4 regions of the Trichococcus sp. TS_SC_9 genome follow, and region 4 is predicted to be linked to each of the others. Evidence: riboswitches for the same ligand, from Rfam matches in the RefSeq annotation. Region 4 holds a riboswitch; each other region holds the start of a gene.
The links. Region 4 has a riboswitch for thiamine pyrophosphate ahead of thiW (energy coupling factor transporter S component ThiW). Riboswitches for the same ligand answer to the same signal wherever they lie in the genome.
Positions count from the first base shown of each region.

Region 1 (7,981 bases), 1.3 Mb from region 4:
GCCAAGAACGCATATGGAGCCTTACGGAACTGTTCTCTTTCTGCTTATTGGTTATTATTCTTATATTGTCCGGATTCTATTGTCAACAAGGCGAAAATGTGGCAGTATATAAGCATCTTCCGCCTTGTAAAAACAGGCCGGAAATGAAAAGTCAGAAGACAGTATTTCAAAATAATGGAGGAATAAAAATCATGATGGAATTACCTAATTGCCCGAAATGCGGCTCCGCTTACACTTACGAAGACGGCGCGATGCTGGTCTGTCCTGAGTGCGCGCACGAATGGAGCGCGGATACTGCTGAGTCAGCAAACGAAGATCAATTGATCGTCAAGGACGCGAACGGCAACCTGCTGCAGGACGGCGACACTGTCACGGTCATCAAAGACCTGAAAGTCAAAGGCAGCTCGAGCGCTTTGAAAGTCGGAACAAAAGTCAAAGGCATCCGTTTGGTTGAAGGCGACCACAACATCGACTGCAAAATCGATGGCTTCGGTGCTATGAAGCTGAAATCCGAATTCGTCAAAAAAGCATAATAACGATTCCAAAAAAACTGGCGAGGCACCCCGAAAGGGAACCTCGCCAGTTTTTCTATTTTTATATTTTATTAGGTGATACGTTACCATTCTATCCGGCCTCACGCCTTTCATCTGTACGATGGCTGTCACCCCTGACAGCTAGGAGATATGCGTCGGATCACCGTTCCTTTCCGTTGTGTCTTATTTTTAGAAAGATTAATGGTCATCACCCCCGTTTTAATGCTAATGTTCATGATAAGCCCCATTGTTTCCGTTCAGGACTAGCAAAAAAACACATGCGAAAGCACGTGTTCTGTCGGGCAAAAGAATGAATGGGAAGATTGTTGCACAACAGATCCGCACTGACCTTGAGAAGCGCGCATTTGCAAATTCAACAAGTCCATCCTACTCACTCCCTCGTTTTCGATTGAAAAGTATCTTGCCCTTGCCTATCATCTTATCTCTATTATACTAGGATAATCTCCCGGGCTCAATTAATTTACCTGATCATTACAGAAATAAAATATTCCCCTTTATCGTGCCCAATCATTGCCTTTGCAAGGGCTATGCATTGACATTTTCCGGCGGCTTGCATAAAGTTAAAGTAAAGCCACTCACGAGCATAACAGCAAAGTTTGTCGCATAGAAACAAGGAGGTTTACCAATAATGACTACAATCATGATCACAGGCGCAAGCGGTAATATAGGGAGAGTTTTGGTGGATCATCTGAAAAAGGACTACGAACTGACTTTGGTTGATATCCATTTCCATGACATCGAGCCTGCCCTTTTGGAGGGAACAATCGTCAAGGAGCTGGACCTGACTGTCGTCGGGAACTGGGATGGCCTGCTGGAAGGGATCGATTACGTCATCCATCTGGCCGCAAACCCTTCGCCCTATGCTGCTTTCGACGATTCGCTTATTAGTTTGAACTACAAAATGCCCTATTACCTGTTCAAGGAATCATCCAAATACGAGAACTTCGTCAAGCGCATCATCTTTGCGAGCTCCTTCCATGCCGTCAACGCCTACCCCAAAAATGTGCAGATTCCCGTCGATGCCCCAGTCCGTCCGGGTGACCTTTACGGCGTCTCAAAAGCCTATTTGGAGAGCTTGGCCAGCCATTTCGCCTTTACCCAAGGACAGGAATCGATCGGCATCCGCATCGGCAACTTCGATGAAAATCTCGACAATCCATACATCAATGAAGCAGACTTGGCCGAATACGTGTCGCCCCGAGACCTTTGTCATCTCATCGATTGCGCTCTCAACGCCACGCTGATCGAGCCATTTCTGTTGGTGAACGGACTGTCGGACAATCGGTTCCCGCGCCTGGACATCTCACAGGCACGCACAGCCATTGGTTATCGGCCACTCGACGATGCCTTTGTGATGAAGGGCTTCTTTAATGATGACAACGGCGATCCTGTCGAAATCTCCAACGACGAGCATTGATTCGACGATTTGTGAACAAGTTTCCGTTTTTGTACGTTTTCGCCCACATCCGCCACCAAAGTCTATTGAAGAGCTTGAATCGAACTGATATGATGTTCAGTGGAGACAAAAGATGTTTCAGATAGACGGAGGGATGTACAATAAATGGCGAAAAAGAACAAAGGCAACCAAATCCAACGCAGAAATGTGACCCCAACAATACCCGAACTGCATAAAAATAAACAAGCGGCGGCGAAGAAAAATTTGCCCGTGGATGAAGACCCAACATTGCAAAATTCTTATAATATCACGATGTACGGTATGTTGATAGGCGCATCAATCGGCTACTTCGCCGGCAGTGTGACCATCGGTTTCGGTATCGGTACACTGATCGGTGGGGTTATCGATTTCTACCTGAATACTCAGAGGAAAAAGAAACGCGAAGCCATCTTGAAGGCACAGGCTGAAACCGAGCAGAAGTAGGTCTTTTTGCACAACGTGATGTTCGGGATGTTATTTTCGGACATGGTGTTGTGCAGCGTGAATCTTGCATAACGAAATAAACTGTAGTAAAGTTAGCTGTAACTAAATAGACCGTTTCACAAAGGGGTGCCTTCATGGCTGAGATTGAACATAGATTCTGACCCTTCGAACCTGTTCGTTAATACGAGCGTAGGGATTGTGATTGAGAAATGAACTTCATTCTCCTCCTTTGTTGATGGTATATTATGCCCAAAAAGGAGGAGTTTTTTTATGTCAAAAAATCTGAACATCTGGATCGAAGGAACCATCATCGCGGCTTTAGCGACCGTGTTGTCCTTGATTCCTTTCAATATCGGCCCTAGTTTTTCCGTAACGGTTGGGGCGCCGGTCATGATGCTTTACTGCCTGCGCCGCGGCTTGGTTCCCGGGTTCTTCGCCAGTTTCCTGTGGGGTGTGTTGCACATCCTGATCGGGACGGCCTACATCCTGACACCGCTGCAAGGATTCATCGAGTACTTCATCGCCTTCGGTTTCACCGGCTTGGCCGGTCTGTTCACGCCGAAAGTCCAACAAGCGATCGCGGACCAAAACCAAAAGGCATTGGTATGGCAAGTCATTTTGGGCACCATCGTCGGCACCATCGGTCGTTACTTCTGGCACACAATCGCCGGCTACTATTTCTGGGGATCCTACGCCCCAGAAGGCTGGAGCGCATGGTTCTACTCCATCACGCTGAACGGCGCAAGCGCCTTGGCGACCGGTGCATTCACCATCATGGTACTGGCCGTCATCGCGAAAACGAACCCGCAGTTGTTCATACCGAAAAAATCGGTGCGCGGGTACTGAGCGGATGCCGAATAACTGTATGCTAGCGAACCGCGTCGGCTGTTTGGGGTAGAACGCAGATAGAACGGCCGACGCTTCCGGGTGATGTAGACTGTTAACGCTGACGAACAGCCAGAACAGCCTACACTTCCGCGGTTTGTCGACTGTTTACCTTGGATCGCTAACTGAACTGTTGACGAATCAATTTTTATCGTGTAATAAAACCAATAAAGCAGAGGCATCCTCGAAAATTGGAGGCTGCCTCTGCTTATTTTATTACTCTACTAGTCCGGATTGGCGTTCCAGCGTGAAGCCCTTCCCTGCGACCTCGTGAACCTGTCCGATGATTACGAATGCAAATGGATCGATATCATTGACCAAAGCATTGATGGCGGAAAGTTTACGCTGCTCGATGACGCAAAGCACAGCTTGCTGCTGCACCCCTTCAAAAGCCGTTTCAATGTTCACCAGCGTCAGCCCAACATCCTGGACAAACAGTAGCGCTTTTTTAATTTCTTCAAACTTTTTTGAAATGATAAAAAGCTGCATCTTATTCGTTCCGGTGACCATGACTTTATTTATGACGATGGATGTCAGGAACACCATAATGAGCCCGTAAAGGATCTGTTCCATACTGGAAAAGAACGCCTGTACCAGCAGAAAAATGACGTCGAACGCATACATCCCCACCGCAACCGGAATGCGGAAATGCTTGTTCAGGAGCAGTGGTGGAATGTCCATTCCACCCGTTGAAGCGCCGACCTTGAACACCAGCCCGACACCCAACCCGCAGAGGATCCCTGCATAGATTGCCGAAAGTAAAATATCATCGGTCATGTCCTGCAATGCAGGTACTGTCCGAAAAAAAGTTAAAAACGTCGGAAAAATAATCGTGCTCAAAATCGTAGTCAATGCGAATTTCTTGCCCAACAAGGCTGCCCCGACAAAAAACATGAAGCCATTAAAAACCAACACAACCAAAGAGATGTTCAATCCAAAAAAATGATTCAAAATAATGGCAAGCCCCGTCGTTCCACCGGCAATCAGATTCTTCGGCAGGATAAATGCCGCAATCGCAAATGCGACAATGATATTACCCGCAACAACCGCAGCAATCGGTTTTAAAGTGTGCAGTAGTTTCAAAAATGTCACTCCTTTTTCTGAGATTTAAAGCAGTTGGATACCTCTCCAGAAAGAGGTATCCACGCCATTATAACAGATAAATGGCCGATAGAAAGAGTAGTATGTACCTTTGAAAATTGTTTAAAGAAAAATAGGATTCCCGACATCAATACGATGAAGGAAATCCTATTTTGAATAATTATGCGGCCAAGAAGACTCGAACTTCCACGGGAGATACTCCCACCAGCCCCTCAAGCTGGCGCGTCTGCCATTCCGCCATGACCGCAAAACCAACTATTTCATTATACTTTTGAAGAACATTTCTGTCAACGTCTGCTTACTGATTTTCTTTATATTAATAAGACCATGATTATTTAACAATATACGCAAATATGAAACATTGCAATATGCTAATACTACCAATATATATTGGATAATGAATTGAATTATACGCATGTGTACAAAATATAAAGAATCCTACTCGCAAAAAATATAAAAGACATCAACTGACCCCAAAATCAAGGGACAATCTATAATTTGTACATATCTACTCAACTTTTGCGTTCAAAATTATACGATGATTCATTGATTCATCTATGTTAACGGCCTTTTCAGAATTGACAGATGATATTATGTTGATGCATGGGGGATTTCGGTATGTGCTTGCAGAAAAATCATAAGATGAGTAGTGCAATTCCATTATCGTGGTCTTTCACTACTCACCTTAGTGTGATTTAAAGAACTTTTTATCTCTTTCATATTAAGCCCCAAATATTCCAAATTTCCACCTACCTAATGAATCGTATACAAAATCCATCTTGAGATATATGCTATTCAGTAAGCCTCACGTTATGCAAACCATAGTCAGTTTGTTCACCTGCAACACTACTACCGACAACAGCATATTCGAAAGTGCCAACAATTACTCCTTTTTTCTTTTTACTACCTTCTGTTTCTTCTTCAGAATATGATTTAATTTTAAATGCAGCGAATCCTACAATCGTAACCTCTTTTTTGCCGTTCACATCCATACTATCAACTATCGGGATGAAAGCTATTTTGTCTTTTGTAAAACTTTTTCCGGTCATGGCTCCAGTTTCAGTTTTTACCTTCTCATTCACATAAATAGGTTGATCATACCCTTTTGTAATCAGGTTCTGGAATAGATTAGCTCCCCCTCCTTTAAATGCACTGTTTTTAAAACTTGTTAAAGTCCCGAAATCCAATCCACCAAAGTTTCCGTTAGACCCGTCTCCTCCACCTTCTTTCAAAGTATATTCATGTCCAAAGATGAAAGTCTGTTGCACAACACCTACAGGAATTACCCCTATGACACCATCCGCGGGACTAATGGATGCGGTGGCACTGGCAGTCACATTTGCGCTATTTAGTCCAACAACATGCGCAAATGAATAATCCACTTGCTTTGTTGCGGTTACGGTTACACTATCAGCATCAGGAACAATTATAGGAACAATATCTGTGTATCCGTTTGAATCGAAGTAGGCATCTGCACTGCTTGTCGCATCAGCCCCTTTGGGCAAGTCGTACGCACCAGCTAAAGCTGCTGCATCTACTGCATTTTGCAACTTCGCTTTTTCTACATATACACTGCCTACATCTACAACAAAAGCCATAATAGCCAATAGTATCGCAAATATTCCAACAAAAAAAACTAATGCCTGTCCGTTTTCTTCATTCTTTAATTTTCTTAATTTTTTCAGCATTGCCTTCCCTCCTTAGTAAAAGAATTTCTCTGAGAGCCATATATCTTTCATTGATGTCTTTTACCTATTTTCTGACAGAGATTGCGTCACCAATCCGTAATTTTCCGCTCAATGTGTGCGCATTGCTCTCAATTACATATCTTGCTTTCCTGACAATCGGAGAAATTCTTCCTGGTTTCATCGCGGGCATAATATGGACGACCCTATCATCGGAATCCACAAATATGACATCAATAGGGAATCTCATGAAAAAACAATGAACACTGTTACATGGTTTTATGATCAGACCTGCCTCTTCAGGCAAATCCTTTTTCCCCATCAAGCCCAAGAATCGGCTGATAAAGTTATCCGCGACCTCAGCATTCTCTAAAATAACCTCATTCGTCTCTATCATCACTAGTTTGCCCATATCACATCTTACCTTCCAGCACATTTTTTGCTTTTTCTTGTTGCTTGAGACTTTTTACTTCCGTTCTGTACACAAATGTATATCCTCCAGTTTCAAATGTATCCTGATCAAATATTTTACTCTGTGTCAGAACTTCCCCATCAATCATGAATATACCTGGAGCTTCCGTATTCAATAGTAGGTGAAATGGTTTGTAGCCTTTTGAAAGCGATTTGTATCCTTCAATCCATTTCATCCCTTTGTTATTTTTCACCACGGCAAGGTTCAAAGTATATTTGTATTGGGATTCCTGGATACTTATATCCGCAGTTTTATTATGTCCCCCAAAAGAAATGGATATTTCTGAGGCATTCTTCGGTAATTGGAATTTCATCATAGAATCGATGGAATCTTTTTTGTAGTACTCCAAATAACCCAGTTTATTCATTTTTTTCTTGACTAAGACGAAATACAGTAGCCGACCAGTCGCAACAAACGAAATCAGCAGCACGGTTATCAGAATAATGATACCCTGATTATTTTGGAATGCGTCTTTCAGTGTTATTATCAATAGGTCTGTTCCGGACACGACAGAAACCGCAACCAACAGATCCATCGTCACCACTGTCAAAGGATCCACAGCTACTAAACTTAACTGAATGTTATGATTATCCAAATTGATGCCATCGGACAGTTTCACCGCGACAACACCGTCCAGTATTTCACCTGATTCCAACAAAATTGGAGTTGATTGTACATTTCCGATTGCAGGATCGACTTCGACTGTTATCGTTTCACTCCTACCGGAATAATTTTCCAAATGAATCGGAATGCTAATCTTCCCCCCGGCTTTTCCAAGCAAATCAGCCTTTGGAATTGTACCCACGACCTCTCCTGATGAGACCACCCTATAATCTCCCAAATCCACTTCCAACTGGAACATTTCTTCTTTATAGACCCCTTGCACAACCAAAGACGCGGAAAATTCACCTTCTTGTTCAAATGGCATAACCGCTGAATAGATTCCATCTCCACTAACTAAGTCACAGCTGGCTTCATCCGAATTGTCTGATAACGCCTGCATTTCTTGTCTCCCATCAGCATAGTTTTTCACCAAATTAAAGCTGGTGATTTCTATACCTTGTTGACTGTCGACCACATTCTCACGCATCTCGAGATATCCGGTGACCTTTTTACTTTCTGATAGCTTATAGGTAAGGTTGTCTTTTTCGTACTCATCCGTTCTCAAAGTAGGCAATTCTTGGACTTTTATGTTTGTCAAACTTTTCGTGACCAAAACATCACCATCTTTGACGATCGTCTCCAAGGAATAGGAACCTTGTTGATCTACTTCATCATATGTGCCTACATAGTAACCATCCTTTAAGGCCAACTGAATACTGTTCGGTTCAGGTATGTCGTTTTTTGATATCAAGACTTCAATTGTCATATCAGGGGACAGTTCCCCTAGCACAGCAACTGCCAC
Region 1 covers NZ_CM149591.1:1,937,588-1,945,568, reverse strand. The annotation lists gene AC0J5I_RS09395 (zinc ribbon domain-containing protein YjdM) at 195-533, shown strand; gene AC0J5I_RS09390 (NAD-dependent epimerase/dehydratase family protein) at 1,183-1,971, shown strand; gene AC0J5I_RS09385 (hypothetical protein) at 2,116-2,433, shown strand; TPP riboswitch at 2,546-2,646, shown strand; gene thiT (energy-coupled thiamine transporter ThiT) at 2,704-3,279, shown strand; gene AC0J5I_RS09375 (YitT family protein) at 3,535-4,401, opposite strand; tRNA gene AC0J5I_RS09370 (tRNA-Leu) at 4,583-4,666, opposite strand; gene AC0J5I_RS09365 (pilus assembly protein TadG-related protein) at 5,211-6,107, opposite strand; gene AC0J5I_RS09360 (DUF192 domain-containing protein) at 6,172-6,516, opposite strand; gene AC0J5I_RS09355 (vWA domain-containing protein) at 6,518-7,981, opposite strand, start outside.
Region 1: another riboswitch for thiamine pyrophosphate. It lies ahead of thiT (energy-coupled thiamine transporter ThiT); the one in region 4 lies ahead of thiW (energy coupling factor transporter S component ThiW).

Region 2 (7,981 bases), 230 kb from region 4:
CGGTGCAGACAGTCTTGCAGACGATCATCCCGTTCATGGCCTTTGTAGCGATGCTGATCGGTATCATCCAAGGCAGCGGAATTGGTAATATGTTCGCTAAACTGATGATTCCATTGGCAGGCAATGTCTGGGGCTTGATGGTCATCGGCTTCATCTGCTCATTGCCAATCCTTTCCCCACTGTTGGGACCTGGTGCTGTAATCGCACAAGTTATCGGAACATTGATCGGTGTTGAAATCGGCAAAGGCAATATCGAGCCAAGCTTAGCTTTACCGGCTTTATTCGCCATCAATACACAAAATGCTTGCGATTTCATTCCAGTAGGTTTAGGCTTGCAAGAAGCAGAGTCCAAAACAGTGGAAGTCGGCGTACCATCCGTTCTCTATTCTCGATTCCTGAACGGTGTGCCCCGCGTATTCGTCGCTTGGTTAGCAAGCTTCGGATTGTATTAAGAAAAATAAGAAAGGCTGAACGGATTCGTTCAGCCAGTGGTTAAAAACTAATAATCGGAAAAGGTGAAGAAAAATGTCAATTTATTCAACGGTAGTCACAGAAATCGGACCTAACGCTAAGGAGTTTTTAGCTGAGGATATGATGGTATTGTTCGGAGACGATGCTCCGGAAGCATTGCGTCCGTATTGCTTCCTGATCGAACAAAATGCACTGGAGCAGGATATTCAACTGGGGCACGCGTTGGTTATCGGCGATGATAGTTATCGCGTCACAGCTGTGGGTAATGTGGTCAACAAAAACCTCAGGGATCTGGGGCACATCACCATCAACTTCAGCGGAGACACAATCGCTGAACTAGCAGGCTCGCTGTATGTCGAAAACAAAACAGTGAACGAAATCGCGGAAGGCACCATCATCAAAATCACTGAAACTGTGGGGTAGTGGCTTATGTACATAGATTCTAACGACATCAAAGCAATCGGAAGTTTTTGGAAAAGCGGATTTCTGAAAGGAGTCACCACCAACCCGACGATTTTGTCGACCGGTTTCGGCAGTCGCTTCAAACAATTACAGGATTTATTGGCTTTGGAGCCGACGGAACTTTTTGTGCAATTGCTGGGTACGACTTCTGAAGAAATGTTTGCCGATTATGAAGCAATAAAGACATTTGATGCAAATCACCAACTTTCGATAAAGATTCCCGTTACACAAGCAGGCTTGGAAACAATCAACAAAGTGAAAAAGGATGATCCGGAGAGAGCCATCCTCGGCACGCTGATCTACTCTGCGGACCAAGGGATCCTGGCCGCTGCAACCGGATGCGACTACCTGGCACCTTATGTGAACAGGATGCTGAACAATGCGATCGATCCCTACAAGGCGATCCGTTCGATGCGGACATTCATAGATGCTAGAGGCTACAAGACCAAAATCATGGCAGCGAGCTTCAAAAATTCCCAACAAGTCATCGATTCCTTGGAGTCGGGCGCCCATACTGCCACGATCCCTCCGGATGTCCTGAACAGCATGATGAACAAGGATTTGGCATTGCAGGCATTGCAGGTTTTTGAAGCGGACGGACAAGCGTTGTTCGGAAAATACGGCGCGTAACCCACTGAACTTGATTTTGCGGATCTCACTTACAGAAAAGACTGCCCCATTGGGACAGTCTTTTCTGTTTGGTGGGGGGTGCCTGATAAAAGGCGATTCGCTCAAGAGCGAGTTGACTTCAGAGGAAATTATGATACGATAGGAACAATAGCAAATGAACTGAATATTCTTTTTTACCACTAGGGGTGCTTTACCGGCGGATGACTGTCCGCCAAAAAGCTGAGATCGAAGTAGGACTTCGAGACCCTTAGAACCTGATCTGGTTTGTACCAGCGGAGGGAAGTGGCAGCCTCTTTTGGCTAAGTAAGTCCCTATTGCATAAGGAACATACAACCACTTTTTTCCGTTGGGAAGAGAGTGGTTTTTTTGTTTGCAAAAATCGAGAGCGGCCGTTCGGATGAGTCGGGACCCTGGCGGATCGTTCCAGCATATGGAGGGAAAGCAATGATATTTTCAGCACAAATTCGCCAAGCGGTCGAACCGATTTGGGCGGCCAGCATGGAGCATCCGTTTGTGAAAGGCATCGGGGACGGAACCTTGCCGTTGGAGAATTTCCGTTTTTACATTCAGCAGGATTCCTATTACCTGACGCGCTTCGCCAAAATTTTGGCACTCGGCGCGGCCAAAGCACCGGATATCGCGACGACCAACCAGTTCGCCGACTTCGCGAAGCATACGTACAGCGCCGAAATCGGTCTGCATGAACAATTTTCAAAAAGGCTGGGCATCACCGCGGAGGAAAAAGAGTGTTTCAAGCCCGCGCCCACTACATATGCCTACACTTCCCATCTTTATCGCGCCGGGCACGCGGGTCATCTGGGGGACGTCATCGCCGCCGTCCTGCCTTGCTACTGGCTCTATGCCGAAATCGGCGACGCCTTCCTCGATGCGGCGCCTGAAGAACCGATTTATCAGGAATGGATCGCTACCTATGGCGGGAAGGATTTTCAGGACAGGGTGGATGAGCAGATTGAGCGGCTGGATGAAATCGCCGCAGCTGTGAGCGAAACCGACCGCGAAAGGATGAAAGAGCATTTCATCATCAGCAGTCAGTACGAATACGCTTTTTGGGAAATGGCCTATCGCATGGAAACATGGCCGGTACCGTTGGATAAATAAGAGACAACATCAAACACAAAATAAAACGCAATGAGGAGACAGCAAAAATGAAAAAAGAATTGAAGCTTACAGATATTTTGGTGACAATCGTCATCGCCATCGCTTTCGGGATCGTCTACATCCTATGGGGAACGGTCTATTACGCGGTGCAGCCGTTGGGTCTGCATCTTGATCAGCTGTTGTACGGCATGTGGTTCATCGCCGGCACCGTCGCCTATTTCATCATCCGCAAGCCGGGTGTGGCGCTTTTGGCGGAAATCGCTGCAGCTTCAGGCGAATTCCTTTTGGGTTCGCCTTGGGGTCTGACTGTCTTGCTTTCCGGTGTGGTACAGGGGTTGTTTGCGGAATTGGTGTTCATGGCTTTCCGCTACAAACGTTTTGACCTGAAGGTTGCCGCTTTGGCAGCTTCGGCATCTTGTGTGGGTTCGCTTTTGGTGGATGCGTTGAACGGGCAGATCGCTGAGCTGGCTCCTTGGAACTTGGCACTTTACTTGGTTGCCCGATTCGCGGGCTCGATTTTCTTTGCCGGGGTGCTGGCTTATTACTTGGCGGAAGTCCTTGAGGATACCGGCGTGACAAACCTTGTCCGCCCGCTGACGAGTGAAGATTTCAAAGAGTTGGATTAAGGAGGATGGTGGAAATGGCGCAGCAAGCCTATGTGGAGAAACTGAAGCTAAAATTTCCCGGCGATGCCGATTTGTTGTTCAGGGACCTGTCCTTTTCGGTCACAGCCGGTGAGAAAGTGCTGCTTTTGGGTCCGTCCGGCTGCGGCAAATCCACGCTGCTACAGGTGTTGAGCGGGCTGATTCCGCAATCGATCGAAGTGCCGATGAAGGCCGATAAGCTTGTGACGCCGGCTTCCTGGGGCTATGTTTTCCAGGATCCGGACAGCCAATTCTGCATGCCCTACGTCGATGAGGAGCTCGCTTTCGTGCTCGAGAATCTGTCGGTTCCGCGCGAGGAGATGGCTGCCAAAATAGACTTCGCGCTCCGGCAAGTGGGCTTGGAATTAGCGGACAGCCATATCCCCATCGCGAGCCTTTCCGGCGGGATGAAGCAGCGGCTGGCGATCGCCTCGGTATTGGCCTTGGATCCGGAGGTGCTCTTTTTGGATGAGCCCTCCGCCATGCTGGATCCGGAAGGGACGGAAGCGATCTGGGAAGTCCTGAAGCAAGTCTGCAAAGACAAAACGGTCGTCATTGTGGAACACAAAATCGATCATGTCCTGGCATTCGCCGAACGGCTTGTATTGTTCGATGCATCCGGACGCATCATCGCCGATGGGTCGAACGAAGCAATTTTCGCGGTCCACAAGGACGAGATGAAGGAGCAGGGCATCTGGTTTCCGGGGGTATGGGAGCAGCATTTGGCGGAAGTGCCGCTGCAACGGGAGCAGAAGTCTATCAGGCTGCAAAGTCCGCTGCTGGAACTGCGCGATTTCAAAGGCTTCCGCAACGGGGATACAAAGATCCGCGGAGAAAGGCTGGCGGCCTATCCGGGTGAATGGATCATTATCCGCGGCCAAAACGGAGCCGGGAAAAGCACCTTCTTCCATGCCGTCATGCAGTTCATCAAAACGAGCGGGGATTACGAGTTGGGGGGGAAACCGATCAAAAAAGTGAAGAAGTTGGCTGAACGGGTGGCATTTGTTTTCCAGAATCCGGAGTACCAGTTCGTGGCGAACACGGTCCATGAGGAGATGGCTTATTCGTTGCGGATGGACGGAAAGGGAAATTCGGATATCGAGAAGCTTGTGGAGGAATATCTGGAGCTTTTCCAATTGAGCGGGCAGCGGGAGAAAAATCCTTTCCAACTTTCGATGGGGCAAAAGCGCCGCCTGAGTGTAGCGGCGACGATTATCCAAGGGCAACGGCTGATCCTTTTGGATGAACCGACTTTCGGTTTGGATTCCAAAAACACCTTCGCTTTGCTGGGATTTTTGGAGAGCTACCGGAAAAAGGGCGCCGTCATCCTGATGGTGACGCACGATGAAGTGCTCTCCCGGAACTATGGAACAACGTTTTGGACAGTAGTTGATGGCGAAATCAGCAGTACGAACGGGATTGCTCCGGGAGCGCCAGCAGAATTCTGCTCGGATTTAAAATTGGAAGGTGGGATATGCGGATGAAGGAATGGAAACAAACGAAAGAAACCTGGCTTCACCGTGTCAATCCCAGCCTGAAATTGGGCATGTCGCTGCTGCTCTGCATCGCGGTTATGTTTGTCCGCAACCTTGAGGGCATGTCGGCGATCGGCATCGGGCTTTTGGTCCTGTTCCTGCTGTTTACGGGACAGCCGTTGAAGCGGATCTTGTTGCTGTTGATCCCTTTCTGCGCCATTTTCGTGTCGACCGCTTCCGCCATGATCCTGTTCGGAAACGGCGAAACGCTTTGGTTCGAATGGGGATTGATCCGCATCACCGAGGAAAGTTTTTTGCGGGGTATGCTGATCGGCCTGCGCGCATTGGTCTTCGCGGTGTTGGGTTTGACCTTCGCATTGACGACGCGGCCGGTCAACTTGTTTTATTCGTTGATGCAACAGCTGCGCTTGGATCCGAAGTATGCCTACAGCTTCATGGCTGCGCTGCGGTTGATCCCCATCATGACGGAAGAATTCGAAACGATCCGCAATGCCCGCAAGGTGCGCGGCAGCGAAAAGATTAAAGGCTTGCAGGGCATCCTTTTCAAGATGAAAGTCTACACCATCCCGTTGCTGTCCGGCAGCATCCGGCGTGCGCATCGCATCGCCGTGGCGATGGAAGCGAAACGGTTTTCCGGTAATGTGAAGCGGACCTATTACTATGAGATTGGCTTTTCCGGCAACGATTTCGTTTTCCTCGCCTACATGGCGCTGCTTGCGGTCATGAGTTATTGGGCGAAGTATTGGATAGATTGAGGAGTTTTTGCATGGAGAAGTAGTGGGGTTGCCCAACTCCGGCCAAGGAGGCTTCACAGGAGTTGATCCCACATTCAGATGGTGTCTTCCGGCCAGCTGAAGCTTCATCGGAGAAGGGTCCATTCTTTACCGAGCTCCTCCGGCGAACGAAAGCCTCGCCGGAGCTGTAGACTGTTTTTGCAGTCTTAGTTTTCCGGATCTGTAGAGTTCCAACTGCAAATTGGTTGGCGAATATGCACAAAAAAGGGGCGGTCTCATTACGAGACCGTCCCTTTTTGTTGCGATGCCTTCATGTCGAAGTGCAATGCGATTTACTTGGCTGGTTGACTGCTATTCAGTTTGGCAAGATTGATCGCGGACGCCGTTTTTGCCGTCATTGTCCGTTTCATCCGTACCGTATTGGTTGCCGTCGCCGTCTGTCTCGCCCGTGGCGTATTGGTTGCCGTTGCTGTCTGTTTCGCCAGTGCCGTTTTGGTTACCATCCTGATTGGCTTGCGTACCAGTCCCGTCGCACGTTCCGCTTTTCTCGCGGGCACGTTTCATGGTTGCATCTTCATTGCCTTGTTTTTTTCCGCCTTCATTTGTGCATTCGCCTGACTTGATTTGCTCTTGGGTCATAGTGCCGTTCTGGGCTGCCGTGTCGCTCGCTGCCAGTACCGGTGCAGCTCCTCCAACAAATAAGCCTGCAACGGATAGGATCGTCATGATTCTTGTCTTGTTCATTTTTGTTTCCCCCTGGAATGTTTTTTTGTTATTTCTTACTGACCTAAGAATAATCAAAAAGTATGGCAGAAGCGTGTTTTTTACGGCACATTTGTATGGTATTATCGGGGTGACAACATAATCTTGCCATATTTTTCAAGTATGATTTCCCCGAGGAGGGATTCCGATGGTAAAGCTATTGATTGCGGATGATAATAAACAGATAACAGCCATCCTGAAGGAGTATTCAGAAAAGGATGGCTACGAGGCAGTCGTCGCCTATGACGGCGAACAGGCGCTGCAGGAATTCGGGAAAGGCAAATTCGATCTGGTTTTGCTGGATGTGATGATGCCGAAAAAGGATGGCTTCGAAGTGTGCAGGGAAATCCGGAAAGTTTCCTCGGTTCCCATCATCATGGTGACCGCCAGAGGGGAAGATTTTGAACGGATCATGGGCTTGGATATCGGAGCGGATGACTACATCGTCAAGCCATTTTCGCCGGGTGAAGTGATGGCGCGCATTCGGGCAATCCTGCGGCGGTTGGATCAGACACCTGACAATAAGGATCACCATAAACTCTACGTCCATGAAAATCTGGGAATCCGCCTGGATGAGTTCATCGTGAAAATTGCTGGGCACCAAGTCCATCTCACGAAAAAAGAGATCGAGTTGCTTTGGATTTTGGCGACGAACAAGAACAAGGTTTTCAGCCGCGACAATTTATTGGACAGCGTTTGGGGCTACGACTATTTCGGAGATAATCGGACGGTCGACTCGCACATCAAGCGGCTGCGGGCAAAGGTCGATCAAATTCCCCATCCGTCCTGGGATATCAAAACCGTTTGGGGCGTCGGCTACAAGTTTGAGGTGAGTCCTGATGAAGTATAAGATCACCCGTAAGTTAGTCCTCTATTTCACTTCCGTCATCCTGCTGTTTTCCTTGGTTGTCGGAGGGGCCTTCCTTCTGCTGTTCACCCGGCATACCGAAGAAATTTATCGGGCGGATATGCAGGAACGGGCTGAGGCGATCGCGGCCGGCGTAGCCGATTATCTGGAAGACGGGAGTGCCGCTTTAGATGAGGTTGCGCTCACTGCAAAGGGCAGTGCCAACGGTAAACAAACAGGAACTGGCCTGCTCGCGCAAAGTGGTGCCACGGGTACGACCGGGCGCAACAATGTGAACGGATACAACGCCTATATCACGGCCATTCAGGATATCGCGATGGGCGAGGTGTGGATTGTCGATCAATCCGCAGAGACGATCAGTGTCGGGACCGGAAAAAAAAGAAATCACCTATGCGGAACTACCAAGCGCCGCGCTAGCGCTTGTCGACGAGGTATTCAAAGGGGAAGTCGTCTTCAGCGAAGGATTCAGCCCGTTATTGGAGGATACCTCCATCACGGTCGGGGCACCGGTGCTCTCCTCAGAAGGGGAGGTCATTGCTGCGGTCCTTTTGCACGACTATATCGCAAACATGCAGGCTGCCGTGCGGTCGGGATTTTCGACTTTGGGGATCAGTTTGGCTTTGGCTTTGATCGCCGCGGTCGGGATAGCGGTCCTGTTGGCGAAACGGTTCATCCAGCCGCTGAAGAGGATGGAAGAAACGACACAGCAGTTGGCGGATAACCATTACGAAGCCCAGACGGGGATCATCCAAAATGATGAAATGGGTTCATTGGCAGCCAACATCGATACTCTGG
Region 2 covers NZ_CM149591.1:859,560-867,540, reverse strand. The annotation lists gene srlE (PTS glucitol/sorbitol transporter subunit IIB) at 1-452, shown strand, start outside; gene AC0J5I_RS03975 (PTS glucitol/sorbitol transporter subunit IIA) at 526-894, shown strand; gene AC0J5I_RS03970 (transaldolase family protein) at 901-1,563, shown strand; TPP riboswitch at 1,735-1,861, shown strand; gene tenA (thiaminase II) at 2,008-2,682, shown strand; gene AC0J5I_RS03960 (ECF transporter S component) at 2,730-3,308, shown strand; gene AC0J5I_RS03955 (ABC transporter ATP-binding protein) at 3,323-4,810, shown strand; gene AC0J5I_RS03950 (energy-coupling factor transporter transmembrane component T family protein) at 4,807-5,577, shown strand; gene AC0J5I_RS03945 (hypothetical protein) at 5,908-6,300, opposite strand; gene AC0J5I_RS03940 (response regulator transcription factor) at 6,467-7,168, shown strand; gene AC0J5I_RS03935 (sensor histidine kinase) at 7,546-7,981, shown strand, end outside.
Region 2: another riboswitch for thiamine pyrophosphate. It lies ahead of tenA (thiaminase II); the one in region 4 lies ahead of thiW (energy coupling factor transporter S component ThiW).

Region 3 (7,981 bases), 290 kb from region 4:
CCTGCCAATTGGATGGTTGCCGGCACGACCCATAAGTTTTCCCGCGAGGATTCTCGGATGACATTCTCGATGGGCTCTTGGTTCACTAATACATCATATATATCTTTTTCAACATCTGCTTTTGAAATGCCGAGTCCGCTGGTAGCGTTCCCTTGGGCATCACTATCTATCAATAACACTTTTTTGCCTAAGTAGGCCAAAGAAGCTGCTAAATTGACGGTGGTCGTCGTTTTTCCGACGCCGCCTTTCTGATTTGCGACTGCAATAATCCGTGCCATCTGTTCTCCTCCACTTTCTGTCGTTCATTTGAAGCTGCTGTGCCGCCGTTCCACTTTTTTGCCTAAAAAAAGAGAAAAAACGATACCTGCGCCTTTTCCCCTACGCATTTCTTCAAAATGAATCATCATTTATCGCTCAGTATGTCTATTTATAAAAAAGGCTATAACTTTACCAGACTATTGTAACAAAAAAATTTGGAAAAATATAGGATAGATAAAACCGATGCCATAAAATCACTTTTTACGCGCATCTTAACCCCAAAAAGCCCGGCCTGCCTGCAAAGAAGCAGACGGTCGGGCCGTTCCTTTTCCGATTTACAATGGATTTTTGTTCGGTGTCCCGGCTTTTCTCGGGTAGGTCTTCGGAGTTTCTTTCGTCTTCTTGATCTTCACGATGTGGCGTTCGCCTGCTTCGTTCGGCAGTTCAAAAAAGATATCCTCCTCGATTTTGCCGCCCAAAATCGTGATGGCGCGCTCTGCATCGCGGAGTTCCTCTTCCGTGCTGGCTGCTTTCATCGCCACGAATGTACCGCCTTTTTTGGCCAAAGGCAGGCACAGTTCGCTCAGGACGCTCAAGCGTGCGACCGCACGCGCCGTCACCACATCGAATTGGCCGCGGAATTTCTTGTTCTGTCCAAAAGTCTCCGCACGGTCATGGAAGCAGGAAACGCCCGTCAAACCTAATTCGGAAACCAAAGTCTCCAAGAAGGTGATCCGTTTGTTCAATGAATCCACGATCGTCACCTGCAATTTCGGGAAGGCGATCTTGAGTGGGATGCTCGGGAAACCGGCGCCGGCACCGACATCGCAAAGTGTGACTTCCGCTTGGGTGAAATCCATGTGGAAGCCTAACGAAATCGAGTCATAGAAATGCTTCAGATAGACTTCATCCGGCTCCGTGATCGCCGTCAGGTTGATTTTTTCGTTCCATTCGCGCAATAAACGCAAATAAGTTGCATACTGTTCGAGTTGCGTTTCATTCAAAAGGATCCCTTTTTCGGCAAGTGCCTGGGTAAATTGTTCTGGATTCATAATGTTTCCTTTCCTCATTGGCTTCGTCTGTTTTTCTACCTCTCTACTTTATCCTGAAAGAGCGGTCTGTACAAGGGCTAAATCAACTTTAAAGCCGCTGTCCCTTATTCGGGGAACAGCGGCTTTTTCCAATCTATTTAAGCAACAAGCAAGTTTGCAAGAATGATTTCCAGTTCGACGAATGAGTTGGCGATGCGATCGGGATGCTCCGCGCGCAGGGTTTGGGCGGAACTTCCGCCCCAGGTGATGCCGATGGTCTTTATGCCTGCCATTTTCCCCATCTGCATGTCATAAATGGTATCACCGATCATGACGGTCTCTTCTTTCGCCATCGGGATTTTCTCCCAGGAGGTGAAAATGCCTTCCGGATTTGGTTTGTGCTGGTTCATGTTATCCAAGCCAATGACCACATCCATCAGGTCCAACAGATCCACTGCAGCAAGACTGCGCAACAACGCCTTGGTTGCTTTGTTGGAAATCACGCCCAGATGGTGCCCGTTCCCTTTCAGTTCCATTAAGGACTCCCGCGACAGATCGTATGGTTCCAACAGCATATTTTCATATTTTTCGTAGTTGTCCCAAAAGACTTCCATCAGCTTATCCATCTCGACCGGAGAGAGTGCATACTGCTTCAGATAGCCGCTAAACTTCACAAAATGGGGCTTTCCTCTATCCTTACGCAGCTGCTCAACAGTTGGGACGGGATACCCGAATTGTTCAAATGTATCCATCGTAGCCATCTCGCTGATTTTGCATGTTTCTGCCAAGGTACCGTCAAAATCGAATAATAGTAATCCCATCTTCTATCTTCCCTTCGATCGCGAATATGAACTGAATGCGGACAATAGCGATGTAAGCCACTATGACGCAAAAACTCAAAATTCCGAATGTTCACTATAATCAAAATTATAACAAACAAAAACAACAGAATAATGAGGTTTTATTTAGAATTTGGAAAGAATTCACTCGTTTTCGCTATCTCAAAACGCCAATTTCCGAACGTTAGGAGTTAGGCACTTTATCAATGTACTGAATTTACCCATCCAGTGCTTGCCCGTTGACGTCTCCATCTTTGGATCGGGGCAATTGACCGAATTAAGGGCTACCTCGAAATGAGATAGCCCTGTTTTTATGTGATGCGGTACGCGTGATTGAGCGGGCCGCTACCCTTGCCTAGATCCATTCCGTCGCGGAGCGCGCCGGTGATGTAGACTTTGGCCAGGCGGATGCTCTCTTCCATTCCGTGACCCAAAGCCAGATTCGCGGCGATGGCTGAGGAAAGCGTGCAGCCGGTGCCGTGCGTATTCGGGTTTTCGATCCGTTCCGACTCGAACCAACTGACTTTCCCGTCCCTAAAGAGCAGATCATCGGCGCTGTCCTTGAGATGGCCGCCTTTCAGTAGCACGCTGGTTCCCGCAGCCGAAGCGATACTGTCCGCTGCAGCCAGCATATCCGCCTTCGTCTCGATTTTGATGCCGCTCAGCACCTCCCCTTCCGGCACATTGGGGGTGATCACATCAGCCAAAGGCAACAACAGCGTCCGCAAATCCTGGCTGGCATCGTCCTGCATCAGGCTGCTGCCGCTTGTTGCCACCATGACGGGATCCACGACGATATTTTCCGCTTTGTATTCGAGCAGCTTCTCGGCGATGACTTTGATGATTGCGGCATTCGATACCATGCCGATCTTCACCGCATCAGGGCGGATATCCTTGAACACGCTATCCATCTGCTGCGCCACAAATTCGGGCGTCACTTCCATTATTCCGGCCACACCTGTCGTGTTCTGCGCCGTCAGCGCCGTGATCACGCTCATCCCATAGACTTTATGCGCCATCATCGTCTTCAGGTCCGCTTGGATGCCCGCTCCGCCGCTGCTGTCCGAACCGGCGATCGTCAATACTGTTTTCATGTTTTGCTCATCCTTTCCAATCCGAAAATGAATAGATGTACTGCTCCGTCAACGCTTTGATGCGCTCCATATCCTTTGTTGCCGTCTCATCATGGACGCCGACTACCCGGAAACCGGCTGCCGTTGCCGTTTCGACGGCGTGCAGCGCGTCCTCAAAGATGACGGTCTTCGTGAGGGGCGCCCCAAGGTGTTCGAACGCCCGCTGAAAAATGAGCGGATCCTCTTTGCCTGCCTTTACTTCACTGCTGGTCAGGATGGCGCTGAAATATTTCCGGATGCCCAACCGCTCCAAGGCGCTCTCGGCCAAATTCCTTTCGGTCGCGGTGGCGATGCACATCTTCACATTCTGCTCCTGCAATGTCTGAAGATATTCCGCTGCTCCGGCCTTAAGCGGGACTTCATAACGGTAAAGATCCGCAAGCAGCGTTTCGATTTCCGCAATGATCGTCTCTTCATCTTCACGCAATCCATAGGCCGATTGAAAATATTGTGCGGCTTGCGGCAGGCTCATCGTCTTCAACACATCCTGCAATCCGGAAGCTGGCTGCAGCTTTTTCTGAAGCAAATAATTTTCCCCCAGCCCCTGCCAGATCGGCATGGAATCCAGCAGCGTCCCGTCCAGATCGAAGATGGCAGCTTCCATTGTCATGGCTGCACCATTGCTTCGGCTAACGGGCGCAGTCTCTTCACCGCCGCTGTGATGTCCGGCTGCGCAAAGATGGCGGATACGACGGCAATCCCGTCGATGCCGCTGCCCTTGAGCTCGAGGATATTCCCTTCAGAAATGCCTCCGATCCCCACAACAGGTATGCTCACCGCCCGGCAGATCTGCTGCAGTGTTTCGATCGACAGCGCGTCGACATCCAGCTTCGTCGCTGTCCCGTAGATCGCACCTACGCCCAGATAATCGGCCCCGTTCCGTTCCGCCGCCAGCGCCTCTTCGACGGAATGCGCAGAAACGCCAAGGATTTTCCCCTCGCCGATCCGGCTGCGGACGTCTCCAGCCTGCATATCGCTCTGTCCCACGTGAACGCCATCCGCATCCAGCGCCAAGGCCACATCGACTGCATCATTGATGATGAAAGGGATGCGGTGGCGTTTGGCCACGGCCTGCAGTTCTTTGCCCAGGGAGACAAAGGCATCGAAATCCAATTCCTTCTCGCGCAATTGCACGACGGTAACGCCCGCTTGGATAGCTTCTTCAAGCTGTTCCGCCAAGGACGCGTTCCCCAGCCATTGGCGATCGGTCACCGCGTAAAGCAGCAAATCGTTCTTATCTACTCTCAATTTTAGCGCTCCCTTCCAGTTTTTCGACCGACATCTTGCTGATTTCATCGATGATGTAGCTGCGGTAGGATGAAGTCCCTGCGGCATTGCTTATCATCCTTTCGTAAGCCAGCTCGCCGCTGACTCCCATCAGGCACACCGCTGCCGCCGTGGCATCCAGCAACTGCTCCGGGTTTGCTCCGCAATAGGCTGCGATCAATCCCGACAGCATGCAGCCAGTTCCGGACACTTTTGCCATCCGCGGATGCCCGTTGCGGATGATGTAGGCTTTGTCCCGGTCCGCGACGATATCGATCGCGCCGGTGATTGCGACGACCGCATCATTCCGATCGGCCAATCGTTTGGCGAAAGCGACTGTTGCCTCGAGCGTTTCCTCGGTCACCGCATCACTGATGTCGGCATCCACGCCTTTTGTCGTGCCGCTTCCGGAATGGATCGTCTTCATTTCCGAAATGTTTCCTTTGATCACGGTGAAGGCAATTTCCTCCAGCAAGCTGAAGGTCGCTTCGGTCCTGAAAGGGGATGCCCCCGCGCCCACTGGATCCAAAACGACGGGATGGGCGAGCGCATTGGCTTGGCGCCCTGCCAGCAGCATGGACTCCACGGATCTGCTGTTCAGTGTTCCGATGTTCAGATTCAGGGCGGTGCAGATGCTTGTGATATCCGCGACTTCCTCGGGGGCATCCGCCATGATCGGGGAGCCTCCAGCAGCCAAGAGGACATTGGCGACATCATTCACAGTGACATAATTGGTGATGCAGTGGACCAGCGGTGTCTGTTGCTGTACATTTTCGAATAGCGTATTGAACATGGGTTACCTCCAAATAGTTTGTTTGATGCGACAAAAAAAGCGGGAAATGTCCGAATAGGCATTTCCCGCTGAATGGATTCATTCAATGTTATTTCCCTACGTTGGCATTATCCAAATCAGGTAATAGGTCGAAGTTGATTACTTCCTCTCAGCCTGCTGACACAAGCTCCCTTTTTTCGTATGCAGTTATGTCATCATCTTAGCATATGCGCCATCCTTACTCAAGGATGATTTTGTCGTTTTAATTGTTCATTCAGCCACCTGAAAATATTCGTATAGGCAATTTCACTGACTGTCGCTGCCCGATTATTCAGGAAATACCTTCATACTCTATTAAACGCTTTGTGTTAATCCTCTTAATGCTCGATTTCTACCCGGGATTCATCTCGCTCTGAGTTATTCTGAGATTTTGGCGATCTTTCCTTGGGTTACGTAGACCATCAAAACGGAAATGTCGGCTGGGTTGACGCCGCTGATCCGGCTTGCTTGGGCAATTGTTTCCGGTTGGATCTTCTTCAGATTTTGTTTGGCTTCGTTCGCGATTCCGTTGATGGCATCATAATCGATGTTCGCAGGGATGCGTTTTTCTTCCATTTTCTTCAGCTTGTCCACTTTTTCGACGGCTTTCTTGATGTAGCCAGCATATTTGATCTGCACTTCCACTTGCTTGATGACCTCTTTCGGCAAGGCTACTTCAAACGGCGCAAAAGCGATCAGACCTTCATACTTCAATTCCGGACGCTTCAGCAGGTCAGCAAACAAAATGCCGTCCTTCAGCGGAGCGGAGTTTTGTTCCGCAAGGAAAGCCTGCAATTCTTCAGTCGGTTTCAGACGGGTTTTTTCAAGGCGGGCGATTTCCTTTTCAACGGCCTGTTTTTTCTCCAGGAATGTTTCGTAGCGTTCTTCCGTCACCAAACCGATTTCGCGGCTCATTTCGGTCAAGCGGAAGTCGGCATTGTCATGGCGAAGCAACAGACGGTACTCGGCGCGTGAAGTCAACAAGCGATACGGTTCCATTGTTCCTTTGGTCACCAGATCATCGATCATGACGCCGATGTAGCCATCGCTGCGTTTCAGGATCATTGGTTCTTTCCCTTGCACAGCCAAAGCGGCATTGATGCCGGCCACGATGCCTTGTCCGGCAGCTTCTTCATAACCGGATGTGCCGTTCGTTTGGCCGGCAGTGAACAAGTTCTTCACCAATTTCGTCTCCAAGGAAAGGCGCAACTGATGCGGTTTTACGACATCGTATTCGATGGCATAGCCTGTCCGCATCATTTGTGCATTTTCCATACCCGGTACGGAACGGATCAAATCAAGCTGAACATCCTCCGGCAATGAGGTGGATAAACCCTGCACATAGACTTCTTCGTTCTCGCGGCCTTCAGGCTCAAGGAAGAGCTGATGGCGCGGCTTGTCGCTGAAACGGACGATTTTGTCTTCGATCGACGGGCAATAACGCGCCCCTACGCCTTCCACGATACCCGTAAACATCGGCGCGCGGTGGAGATTATCGCGGATAATTTCATGGCTTTCCGGACTCGTATAGGTCAGCCAGCAGGATAATTGATCTTTCAGATAGTCTTCATCTTTGGAAAGGAAACTGAAATGGTTCGGCTCAACGTCACCGGGTTGTTCCTCGGTTTTGGAATAATCGATGCTCGAAGCCATTACCCGCGGCGGCGTGCCGGTCTTGAAGCGCGCCAATTCAAATCCCAGATCAAGCAGATTTTCGGATAATTTAATGGATGGCTGCGAGTTGTTCGGTCCTGATGAATAAACCAAGTCCCCGATGATGATCTTGCCTCGGGAAGAGGTTCCGGCCGTGATGACGACGGCACCAGCACGGTAAACGGCGCCAGTATGCGTCACTACGCCCTTGACTTCGCCATCTTCCACAATCAATTCCTCAACGATGGCTTGCTTCAGCAGCAGGTTCTCCTGTTTTTCGATAGTGTGCTTCATATGGTGGGCATAGTCATCCTTATCCGCTTGTGCGCGCAACGCTTGGACGGCAGGGCCTTTCCCTGTGTTCAGCATGCGCATTTGGATATACGTCTTATCGATGTTGCGTCCCATCTCGCCGCCCAATGCATCGATTTCTCTTACGACGACACCTTTCGCAGGCCCGCCAATGGATGGGTTGCAGGGCATAAAGGCAACCATGTTCAAATCGATCGTGACCAGCATCGTGCTGCATCCCATACGCGCTGCGGCAAGCGCCGCTTCGGATCCGGCATGTCCGGCTCCTACAACAATCACATCAAAACTTCCAGCTTCAAATCTGTTCATTTTTCCATTCCTTTCGTTTGTGCTAGCTATTTGTTCTTATTATTTTAGTTGATTTCTGAATTCTTTTATTTACCCAAGCAGAACTGTGTGAATAGTTGGGTGAGGAGTTCGTCCTGCACGCTGTCGCCGGTGATTTCTCCGAGGAGGTCCCAACAACGGGTGAAATCGATCTGGACGAGGTCGATTGGCATGCCTGATTCGATGCCGCTCAGCACTTCATCCAGCGAATCCATCGCATCGTTCAGCAGCGCGATATGGCGGACGTTGGATACATAGGTTGCATCCGTCTCGCCGGTTTCACCGGAGAAGAACATCTTCGTGATCTGTTTTTCCAGTTGGTCCAGTCCGGTTTCGCTCAGCATCGATGTT
Region 3 covers NZ_CM149591.1:921,285-929,265, forward strand. The annotation lists gene AC0J5I_RS04255 (ParA family protein) at 1-278, opposite strand, end outside; gene rsmG (16S rRNA (guanine(527)-N(7))-methyltransferase RsmG) at 594-1,310, opposite strand; gene AC0J5I_RS04265 (HAD family hydrolase) at 1,448-2,110, opposite strand; gene thiD (bifunctional hydroxymethylpyrimidine kinase/phosphomethylpyrimidine kinase) at 2,440-3,222, opposite strand; gene AC0J5I_RS04275 (HAD family hydrolase) at 3,230-3,871, opposite strand; gene thiE (thiamine phosphate synthase) at 3,868-4,509, opposite strand; gene thiM (hydroxyethylthiazole kinase) at 4,496-5,320, opposite strand; TPP riboswitch at 5,396-5,503, opposite strand; gene mnmG (tRNA uridine-5-carboxymethylaminomethyl(34) synthesis enzyme MnmG) at 5,717-7,612, opposite strand; gene mnmE (tRNA uridine-5-carboxymethylaminomethyl(34) synthesis GTPase MnmE) at 7,678-7,981, opposite strand, start outside.
Region 3: another riboswitch for thiamine pyrophosphate. It lies ahead of thiM (hydroxyethylthiazole kinase); the one in region 4 lies ahead of thiW (energy coupling factor transporter S component ThiW).

Region 4 (7,981 bases):
TATTGGGAATTCCGCCGATTTTGGTTAATACAACGGTCGGATTCCTGGAAGTTTCTGCTGTGATGATCGAAACGGGAAAGGGTTTGGGGATGACCGATTGGGAGCTCTTAAAAAGGGTGAAGATTCCGCTGGCTTTTCCTTTTGTGATGACCGGTGTGAAGCTGGCGTTGGTGGAAATCATATCGAGTGCGACGTTGGCTACATACATCGGTGCTGGCGGTTTGGGAACATTGATTTTTACAGGATTGGGTTTGAACAGGATGGATCTGCTTCTCATTGGAGGGGTATCAGTAGCGATGATTGCCTTCACGACAAGCATCTTTCTTGATTACATAATTAAAAGGAGCATAAATTAAATGAAAAGAAAAAATATCATCAGTACGATTGCAATGTTGGCCGTAACACTTATAGTCTCAGGTTGTTCAGGCCTGACTGGCGGAAGCGATGGCAGCACGGAAGATACAGTCATCCGCGTGGGATCGAAGGATTTCACAGAAAACTTGGTTGTTTCGGAAATTTATGCGTTGGCTCTGGAAGATGCCGGGTATGGGGTTGAACGGATCCCGAATATCGCCAGTTCGGTCGTTCATACATCGATCACCAATGATGAAATCGATCTTTATCCGGAGTATACAGGTACAGGTCTGTTGGTAATATTGGAAATGGAGATGGAAACCGACCCGCAGAAAGTCTATGATACAATCAAGGCAGAATACGCAGAGCAGTTTAATCTGACTTGGTTGGATTATGCCGAAGCCAATGACAGTGCGGGGCTGGTCATCAAAACGAGCGTAGCCGAAAAATACGGCATCGAGACTGTTTCTGATCTGCAGGAACATGCAACTGAGCTGCGTTTTGCTTCCCAAGGTGAATTCGATCAGCGGGAAGATGGCCTGCCTGGCTTGACAAAAGTATACGGTGAATTCAACTGGAAGAGCTCGACAGTCTACGACAACAGTTTGAAATACGAAGTCTTAAAAAATGATGAAGCGGATGTCGCCCCGGCCTATACGACAGAAGGACAACTGACCAATAAAGAAGAATTCACGGTTTTGGTGGATGACAAGAAATTCTGGCCGCCTTACAATTTGGCTCCAGTGATCCGGAATGAAGTGTTGGAAGAAAATCCTGAGATTGCAGAAATTTTGAACAACATCAGCAGCACGCTGGATACAGAAACGGTGACCGGATTGAATGCCAAAGTGGATGTCGATGGAGAAGAATATGAAGCGGTAGCGAAAGAGTACTTTGATTCGAAAAAATAAGGAGGCGTTGAGGCCGCATGGAGCAAACCGCGATAGAATTCAAAAATGTGACGAAGCTCTACGGGGAAGGGGGCACGAAGGCAGTCGATGATATCTCCTTTGAGATTAAGGAAGGCGAGTTCATCACTGTCCTGGGGTCTTCAGGCTCCGGCAAAACGACGACTTTAAAAATGATTAACCGCTTGATCCGCGAAGATACAGGAAACATAACCTTCTTCGGGGAGGACATCAGCGGAATGAACGAAGTAGATCTTAGGCGGAAAATCGGTTATGTCGTCCAACAAATCGGCCTGTTTCCGCATATGACTGTTGCCCAAAATATCGCGACAGTACCGGAACTGCTGAAGTGGGACAAGAAGGCGATCCAAGCCCGCATCAAAGAATTGTTGGAGCTTGTTCAATTGGACCCGGAAGTGTTTGCCGGCAGAAAGCCGAAACAATTATCCGGCGGGCAACAACAACGTGTCGGCGTCGCAAGGGCACTTGCCGCCAATCCGAAAGTGATGCTGTTGGATGAACCGTTTGGAGCGGTCGATGCAATCACGCGCCTGCAACTGCAGAATGAACTGCAAAAGATCCATAAAGAATTGGGCGACAAAACCTTTGTGTTGGTCACGCATGACATCAATGAGGCGTTTAAGCTGGGGACGAGAGTGCTGATAATGGACAAAGGTAAGATTTGTCAATTTGATACGCCGCGGGAAATCATGCGAAATCCGAAAACAGAGTTTGTTGCGGATTTGATTGCCACCGTAAAGGAACAAGAGGCATTTTGGAGTGAGTTGAAATGATTGCATACTGGAATACCTATTATGAAAAACTGCTGACCGCCACGCTTCAGCATATCGAACTAGTGGGGACGACGCTGACGATCGCCATCCTCATCGCAAGTGGCATAATCTTGGCCTGCATGCATCAGGAACGCGTGATGAACGGCTTGATTTACCTGACTTCTTTGCTTTATTCGATCCCAAGCCTGGCCCTTTTTGCCATCTTGATCCCGTTGACGGGACTGGGGAGGACTACGGCCATCATCGTATTGGTGATTTATTGCCAATATGTCCTGTTGCGCAGTTTTTCTGCAGGAATCAAAGAGATCGATCCGACAATCATCGAAGCCGCTGTCGGGATGGGCATGACGAGGAATCAAATGTTCAGAAAAATCCAACTTCCATTGGCAATGTCCTCCATCATCGCAGGGATACGGATCGCCGCGACCTCGACAATCGGCATCGCAACCATCGCCGCAACGATCAATGCGGGCGGGTTGGGAACCGTCCTTTTCGATGGCTTGCGGACATTCAGCGTCGTAAAACTTTTGTGGGGCACTGTGCTGTCGATGGTGTTGTGTCTGCTTGTCAATGTCGTCTTGTATTTTCTTGAAAATGCCTTGCGGCGGAGATACGCCTGATCTTTTCAAAGGAGTGATCGCTTGAGTGATATCTGGAACCCGTGGCATGGCTGCAAAAAGGTCAGCCCGGGATGCCAAAATTGTTATATGTTTCATTTGGACAGTCAACGAGGGAAAGCTGGCGCGAATATTTATAAAGTCCAAAGCAGCTTCGATCGGCCGCTGAAAAGGAACCGGCGCGGCGACTACGTCATACCGCCCGGTTCCACGATACGCGTCTGCATGACTTCGGACTTCTTTCTTGAGGAAGCGGACGAGTGGCGCGGCGAAGTCTGGAAGATGATCGAGAAGCGGTCGGACGTGCTGTTCTACTTGCTGACGAAACGGATCAAGCGCGTGAAAGAGTGCCTGCCTGAAAATTGGGGGGATGGTTGGGAGAACGTGTGGATGAATGTCTCAGCCGAAAACCAAAAGATGGCCGACAGGCGGATTCCGGTACTTCTGGATCTGCCTTTCAAACACAGAGGCATCATGGCGGCACCGCTGATCGGTGAAATCGACTTGACGCAGCATTTGTCTTCCGGAAAAATCGAACGCGTCATCGTCGGCGGGGAAAACTATGACGGGGCAAGGGAATGCCATTATGAATGGGTGCAGAGGATGCATCAAGATTGTGTGAAAAATGATGTGAATTTCGAATTCATCGAAACCGGGAATCAATTCGTGAAAAACGGACGGAAGTATGAAATTTTGGACAAAAGAAAGCAGCAGGAGCAAGCAAAGAAATCCGGACTGTTTTATGAAGGGCGTGCGGTTTCGGTTCACCTGACAGGGGTTGCCCAGGGCGAATCGGTGCCGCTTTTTCAAACCGATGCCGTGACTTTGTGCGATTCCTGTGCCTACAAGAAATTTTGCGGTATGCAATCGGGAAGACCCAACTGCATGCTGTCGTTGTGAATACAAGAAAGGATGTCGGAGAAATGAAGGCAGTCGTAGTGCACGAAGCGGGTGGACCGGAAAAACTGGTGCATCAGGAAGTTCCTCTTCCGGAAATACGGGAAGGCTGGTCGCTCGTGAAAGTCATGGGCTTCGGCATCAACCATTCGGAAATCTTTACGCGGGAGGGGAAATCCCCTTCGGTCACGTTTCCCCGTATTTTAGGGATTGAATGTGTAGGGATAGTGGAACGGACGAGCGACGAAGAAAAATTGCCGCTCGGTCAAAAAGTGGTGTCGATCATGGGTGAGATGGGGAGAGCCTTCGACGGGAGTTATGCGGAATATGTCCTGTTGCCGAATGACCAAATCTACCCCATCCACACCAATTTACCTTGGTCCCAACTGGCGGCCATTCCGGAAACCTACTATACGGCTTTCGGTTCCATGAAGAATCTGCGGATCCAAACATCCGATCAAATTTTGGTTCGGGGGGCAACGAGTGGTGTGGGGGTTGCCTTTGCCAAGTTGGTCAGGGCCCAATTCCCGGATATCAGGATTTACGGGAGCACGCGGAAAGCCGACAAAGGTCAGCGACTGAAGGAAGCCGGCTTCACCGACTACATCGAAGACCGCAACGGCGTGTTGGAAACGGAAGAGACTTTCGACAAGATTTTGGAATTGATCGGGCCTGCGACGCTCAAGGACAGCCTTTCCCATATCAGGGAAGCCGGCATTGTCTGCAGCACCGGTCAACTGGGCGGGAAATGGTTCCTGGAGGATTTCGATCCCATCATGGAATTGAAGCACAATAGCTATTTGACTACTTTCCATTCAAGTGACGTCTCCGGCGAAAAGCTGAATGAACTGCTGGCTTACATTGAGGGGAAAGGCGTTGCAGTGGAGCCCGAGAAAGTATTCACGCTCGAAGAGGTTGCCCAAGCCCATGCCTTTTTGCAGAGCCAGGACAGTTTCGGGAAAGTCATCGTGCTGGATCCGAGCGCTGCGGGAGAGCAAGCTTCAGAATAGGGTTGCGTTTCCGCAGCTTATTGGTTAGAATTGAGTGAGAAACACTGGGGGTGCGCAACTGCGCTGAGACCGACATTGTCGGAACTCTTTGTACCTGATCTAGTTCATGCTAGCGTAGGGAATGTGGCGTTTGACTATTCGCATAAATAGACATCAAAACGTTGTATTTTCTGATTTTCGCATCAGATCATATAACGTTTTTTAATTTCAGTAGGGGTGCGCGCGAGCGCTGAGACCGACACTGTCGGAACCCTTCAAACCTGATCCAGTTCGTACTGGCGGAGGGAACTGAGTTTGGTCTGGAGTCCGTACGTATATCCAAGACATCTCAGGGGAGGTGTCTTTTTATTTTCATTCAATTCTGGAGGAGGGAAACGGTTCGGAAAGATCAGGCTGCAAAAAGAACAAATCAAACTGAAAAGGGGAAAACATTATGAACACAAAAAAATTAGTCACCACTGCCTTGATCATCGCCATGGGGGTGGTCAGCAACAGCATCTTCGTCATTCCGATCGGCATTGCAAAAGTAGCGCCGGTGCAGCATCTTTTGAACGTATTGACCGCTGTCTGGTTAGGACCGGGGTATGCCGTCCTGCAGGCCTTCAGTGTTTCTTTGCTGCGCAACCTGTTGGGAACAGGGACCGTCTTTGCCTTTCCGGGCAGCATGATCGGGGCTATTTGCGCAGGTCTGTTCTACGCCAGAACGCAAAAAATCGGTTTCGCGGCACTGGGTGAGTGGATAGGCACCGGAATCCTGGGATCGTTGGCGAGTACATTGCTTGCGCAGTTTTTTATGGGTATGGAAGCCGCATTGATGCTCTTCCTGCCGAGCTTCGCGCTCAGTTCCGCCATCGGAGCGGGAATGGCTTATTTCATCATCCTGGAAATGGGAAAAAGAAACGTGTTGGACCGGAACAGAATCTGAAGCATCTGCTCATGAAGGAAGCCGCTCTCGGAAGAGGCGGCTTTTTGCTGTCTAAAAGTGACTCCAATAGAAATAACAAAGAAAATGATTTTCATAAAATAATAATTGAAAAAACTATTTTCATGTGTTATTCTATCAGCGTAGAGGAAAAGGCGAAGGCAAGAAATACGGAGCGCGCTTTTGGTGGCTGCGCAAAACTGGAGGAGATAACGAAAAATGACAATCATCGAAGAGATCCAAAACCATTATTCCGCTTTTTCCGGGAATGAGAAAAAAATCGCGGATTACATTCTGCAGAACAAAGCATCCATCAAAAACATGAACATCAAGGATTTGGCGACGAAGGTGGAGACTTCGACCTCCAGCATCACCCGTTTCTGTAAACGCATCAACATCGATGGGTTTGTGGATATGAAGATTGCGCTGCGTTCATTGGCGAGCGACCATCCTTTGAAAGAAATGCCGACCGTCTATGACGATATCTATGGCTATTATACGCAAGTCATCGATGAAACCAATAAGATGATCGAGGATCAAGCAATCGAAACGGTTGTCGATTGGATCAGAAACGCAAACAAAACAGTCATTTACGGCATCGGCAGTTCCGGATTCACGGCGGCCGAATTGGCGCAACGCCTGATCCGGATGGGGCTGAATGTCACGGGGGTCACGGATTCCCACCTGATGATCGTCAACAGCTCGATCATCAAGGATGACGAATTAGTGATCGCCATTTCAAATTCAGGCGAGACACCTGAATTGATCGCATCACTGGAAATCGCCAAACAGAAAAAAGCGAAGATCATCGCCCTGACGAGCTTCAAAAACAGTTCATTGACGAAATTGGCGGATGTCACGTGCTTTGGTTATCACTCGCGTTTCGTCAACAATACGGCGTTCGTAAACACGCAGTTCGGGATGATGTACCTGATCGATGTGATTTCGACCTTCCTGGTGCAGGACGAGAACTTCAAATACAACATGGATCTGACGAGAGCAAATGTGCAGGGTTACTCAAAAAAATCGGAATAGAATCGGAATAGAATAGAAGAGAGGGATACACATGAAGAAAGTGATCATCCATGCGGAAGTGTATACAGGAGAAACCGTCATCGTCGACGGGTATGTCCGGTTCGAAAAAGAAATCAACGCGGTCGGGAACATGTCGGAGTACATTCCCGAACCTGACGAGGAAGTGATCAATGCGGCAGGAAGCAGACTGGTGCCTGGCTTCATTGATGTCCACAGCCATGGCGGCTACGGAGTGGACAATATGGACGGCGATGCGGATGGCATCAACAGGATGATTGTGACGATGCACCGGGAAGGAATCACCAGTTATTTTCCAACGACGATGACGCAATCTTCCGAAAATATCGAAAAGGCGTTGACCGGCATCCGCAAGGCCGCGGAAAAAAATCCAGTCATCCAAGGCATCCACCTCGAAGGGCCGTTCATTTCCGCCGTCCATAAGGGAGCGCAGCCGGAAGAACATATCAAACTGCCGGATGCAGCCTTGATGCGCAAGTGGCAGGACTTGAGCGGAGGCTTGATCCGTTTGGTCACCTATGCACCGGAGACGAGTGATGCGACTGCCTTCGAAAAGTATTGCCTGGATAACCAAATCGTGCTTTCAGTCGGACATTCGGATGCTCTTCGCAGCCAATTGCAACAGTCCAAAGCAACGCACATCACCCATCTCTTCAATGCGCAAAGAGGCCTCCATCACCGGGAGCCTGGTGTGACCGGACATGCCTTCCTGGAGGAGGGCATCTATGCGGAAATGATTGTCGATGGTCTGCATATCAATCCGGAAATGGTGAAAATCGCCTTCAAACAAAAAGGCGCTGACCGCATCGAGTTGATCACAGACGCTATGCGCGCCAAAGGGATGGGCGATGGCATCAGTGAATTAGGCGGACAGAAAGTCATCGTCAAGGATGGACAAGCCCGACTGGAAAGCGGAAATTTGGCAGGAAGTGTGCTGGAATTCCAGGAGGCTTTCAAGAACATCATGACCTTCACCGGTTGCGGCATATTGGATGCGGTAAAGATGAGTTCGGTCAACCAGGCCCGCGAATTCGGTCTGGTGCGAAAAGGGGGCATCGCTCCGGGGAAAGATGCCGATATGGTGCAACTTTCGGAGTCATTTGCGGTCGAGCGGACAATCAGTTTTGGAAAGACAGTATTCAAAAATAACAGAAAGCAGGTTACAGATCATGGAAATAATCATTAAAGCGAACCCTGAAGAGGCCAGCCGTTGTGCATTCGAAAAAATCCGCAAGCAAATGGAAAGCGGGGCGAAAGTGCTCGGGTTGGCCACCGGCAGTACGCCAGTCAGACTGTACAAAATCATGCGGGAAAGCGATCTTGATTTCTCGGATATGACATCGATCAATCTGGACGAATACATGGGCTTGTCCGAGGACAGTCCGCACAGCTACCATCATTTTATGCATGAGCACTTGTTCGATGC
Region 4 covers NZ_CM149591.1:632,007-639,987, reverse strand. The annotation lists gene AC0J5I_RS02880 (ABC transporter permease) at 1-356, shown strand, start outside; gene AC0J5I_RS02875 (glycine betaine ABC transporter substrate-binding protein) at 357-1,265, shown strand; gene AC0J5I_RS02870 (ABC transporter ATP-binding protein) at 1,283-2,056, shown strand; gene AC0J5I_RS02865 (ABC transporter permease) at 2,053-2,676, shown strand; gene AC0J5I_RS02860 (DUF5131 family protein) at 2,698-3,573, shown strand; gene AC0J5I_RS02855 (zinc-binding dehydrogenase) at 3,597-4,580, shown strand; TPP riboswitch at 4,617-4,719, shown strand; TPP riboswitch at 4,783-4,884, shown strand; gene thiW (energy coupling factor transporter S component ThiW) at 5,014-5,505, shown strand; gene AC0J5I_RS02845 (hypothetical protein) at 5,517-5,774, shown strand; gene AC0J5I_RS02840 (MurR/RpiR family transcriptional regulator) at 5,722-6,537, shown strand; gene nagA (N-acetylglucosamine-6-phosphate deacetylase) at 6,569-7,741, shown strand; gene nagB (glucosamine-6-phosphate deaminase) at 7,725-7,981, shown strand, end outside.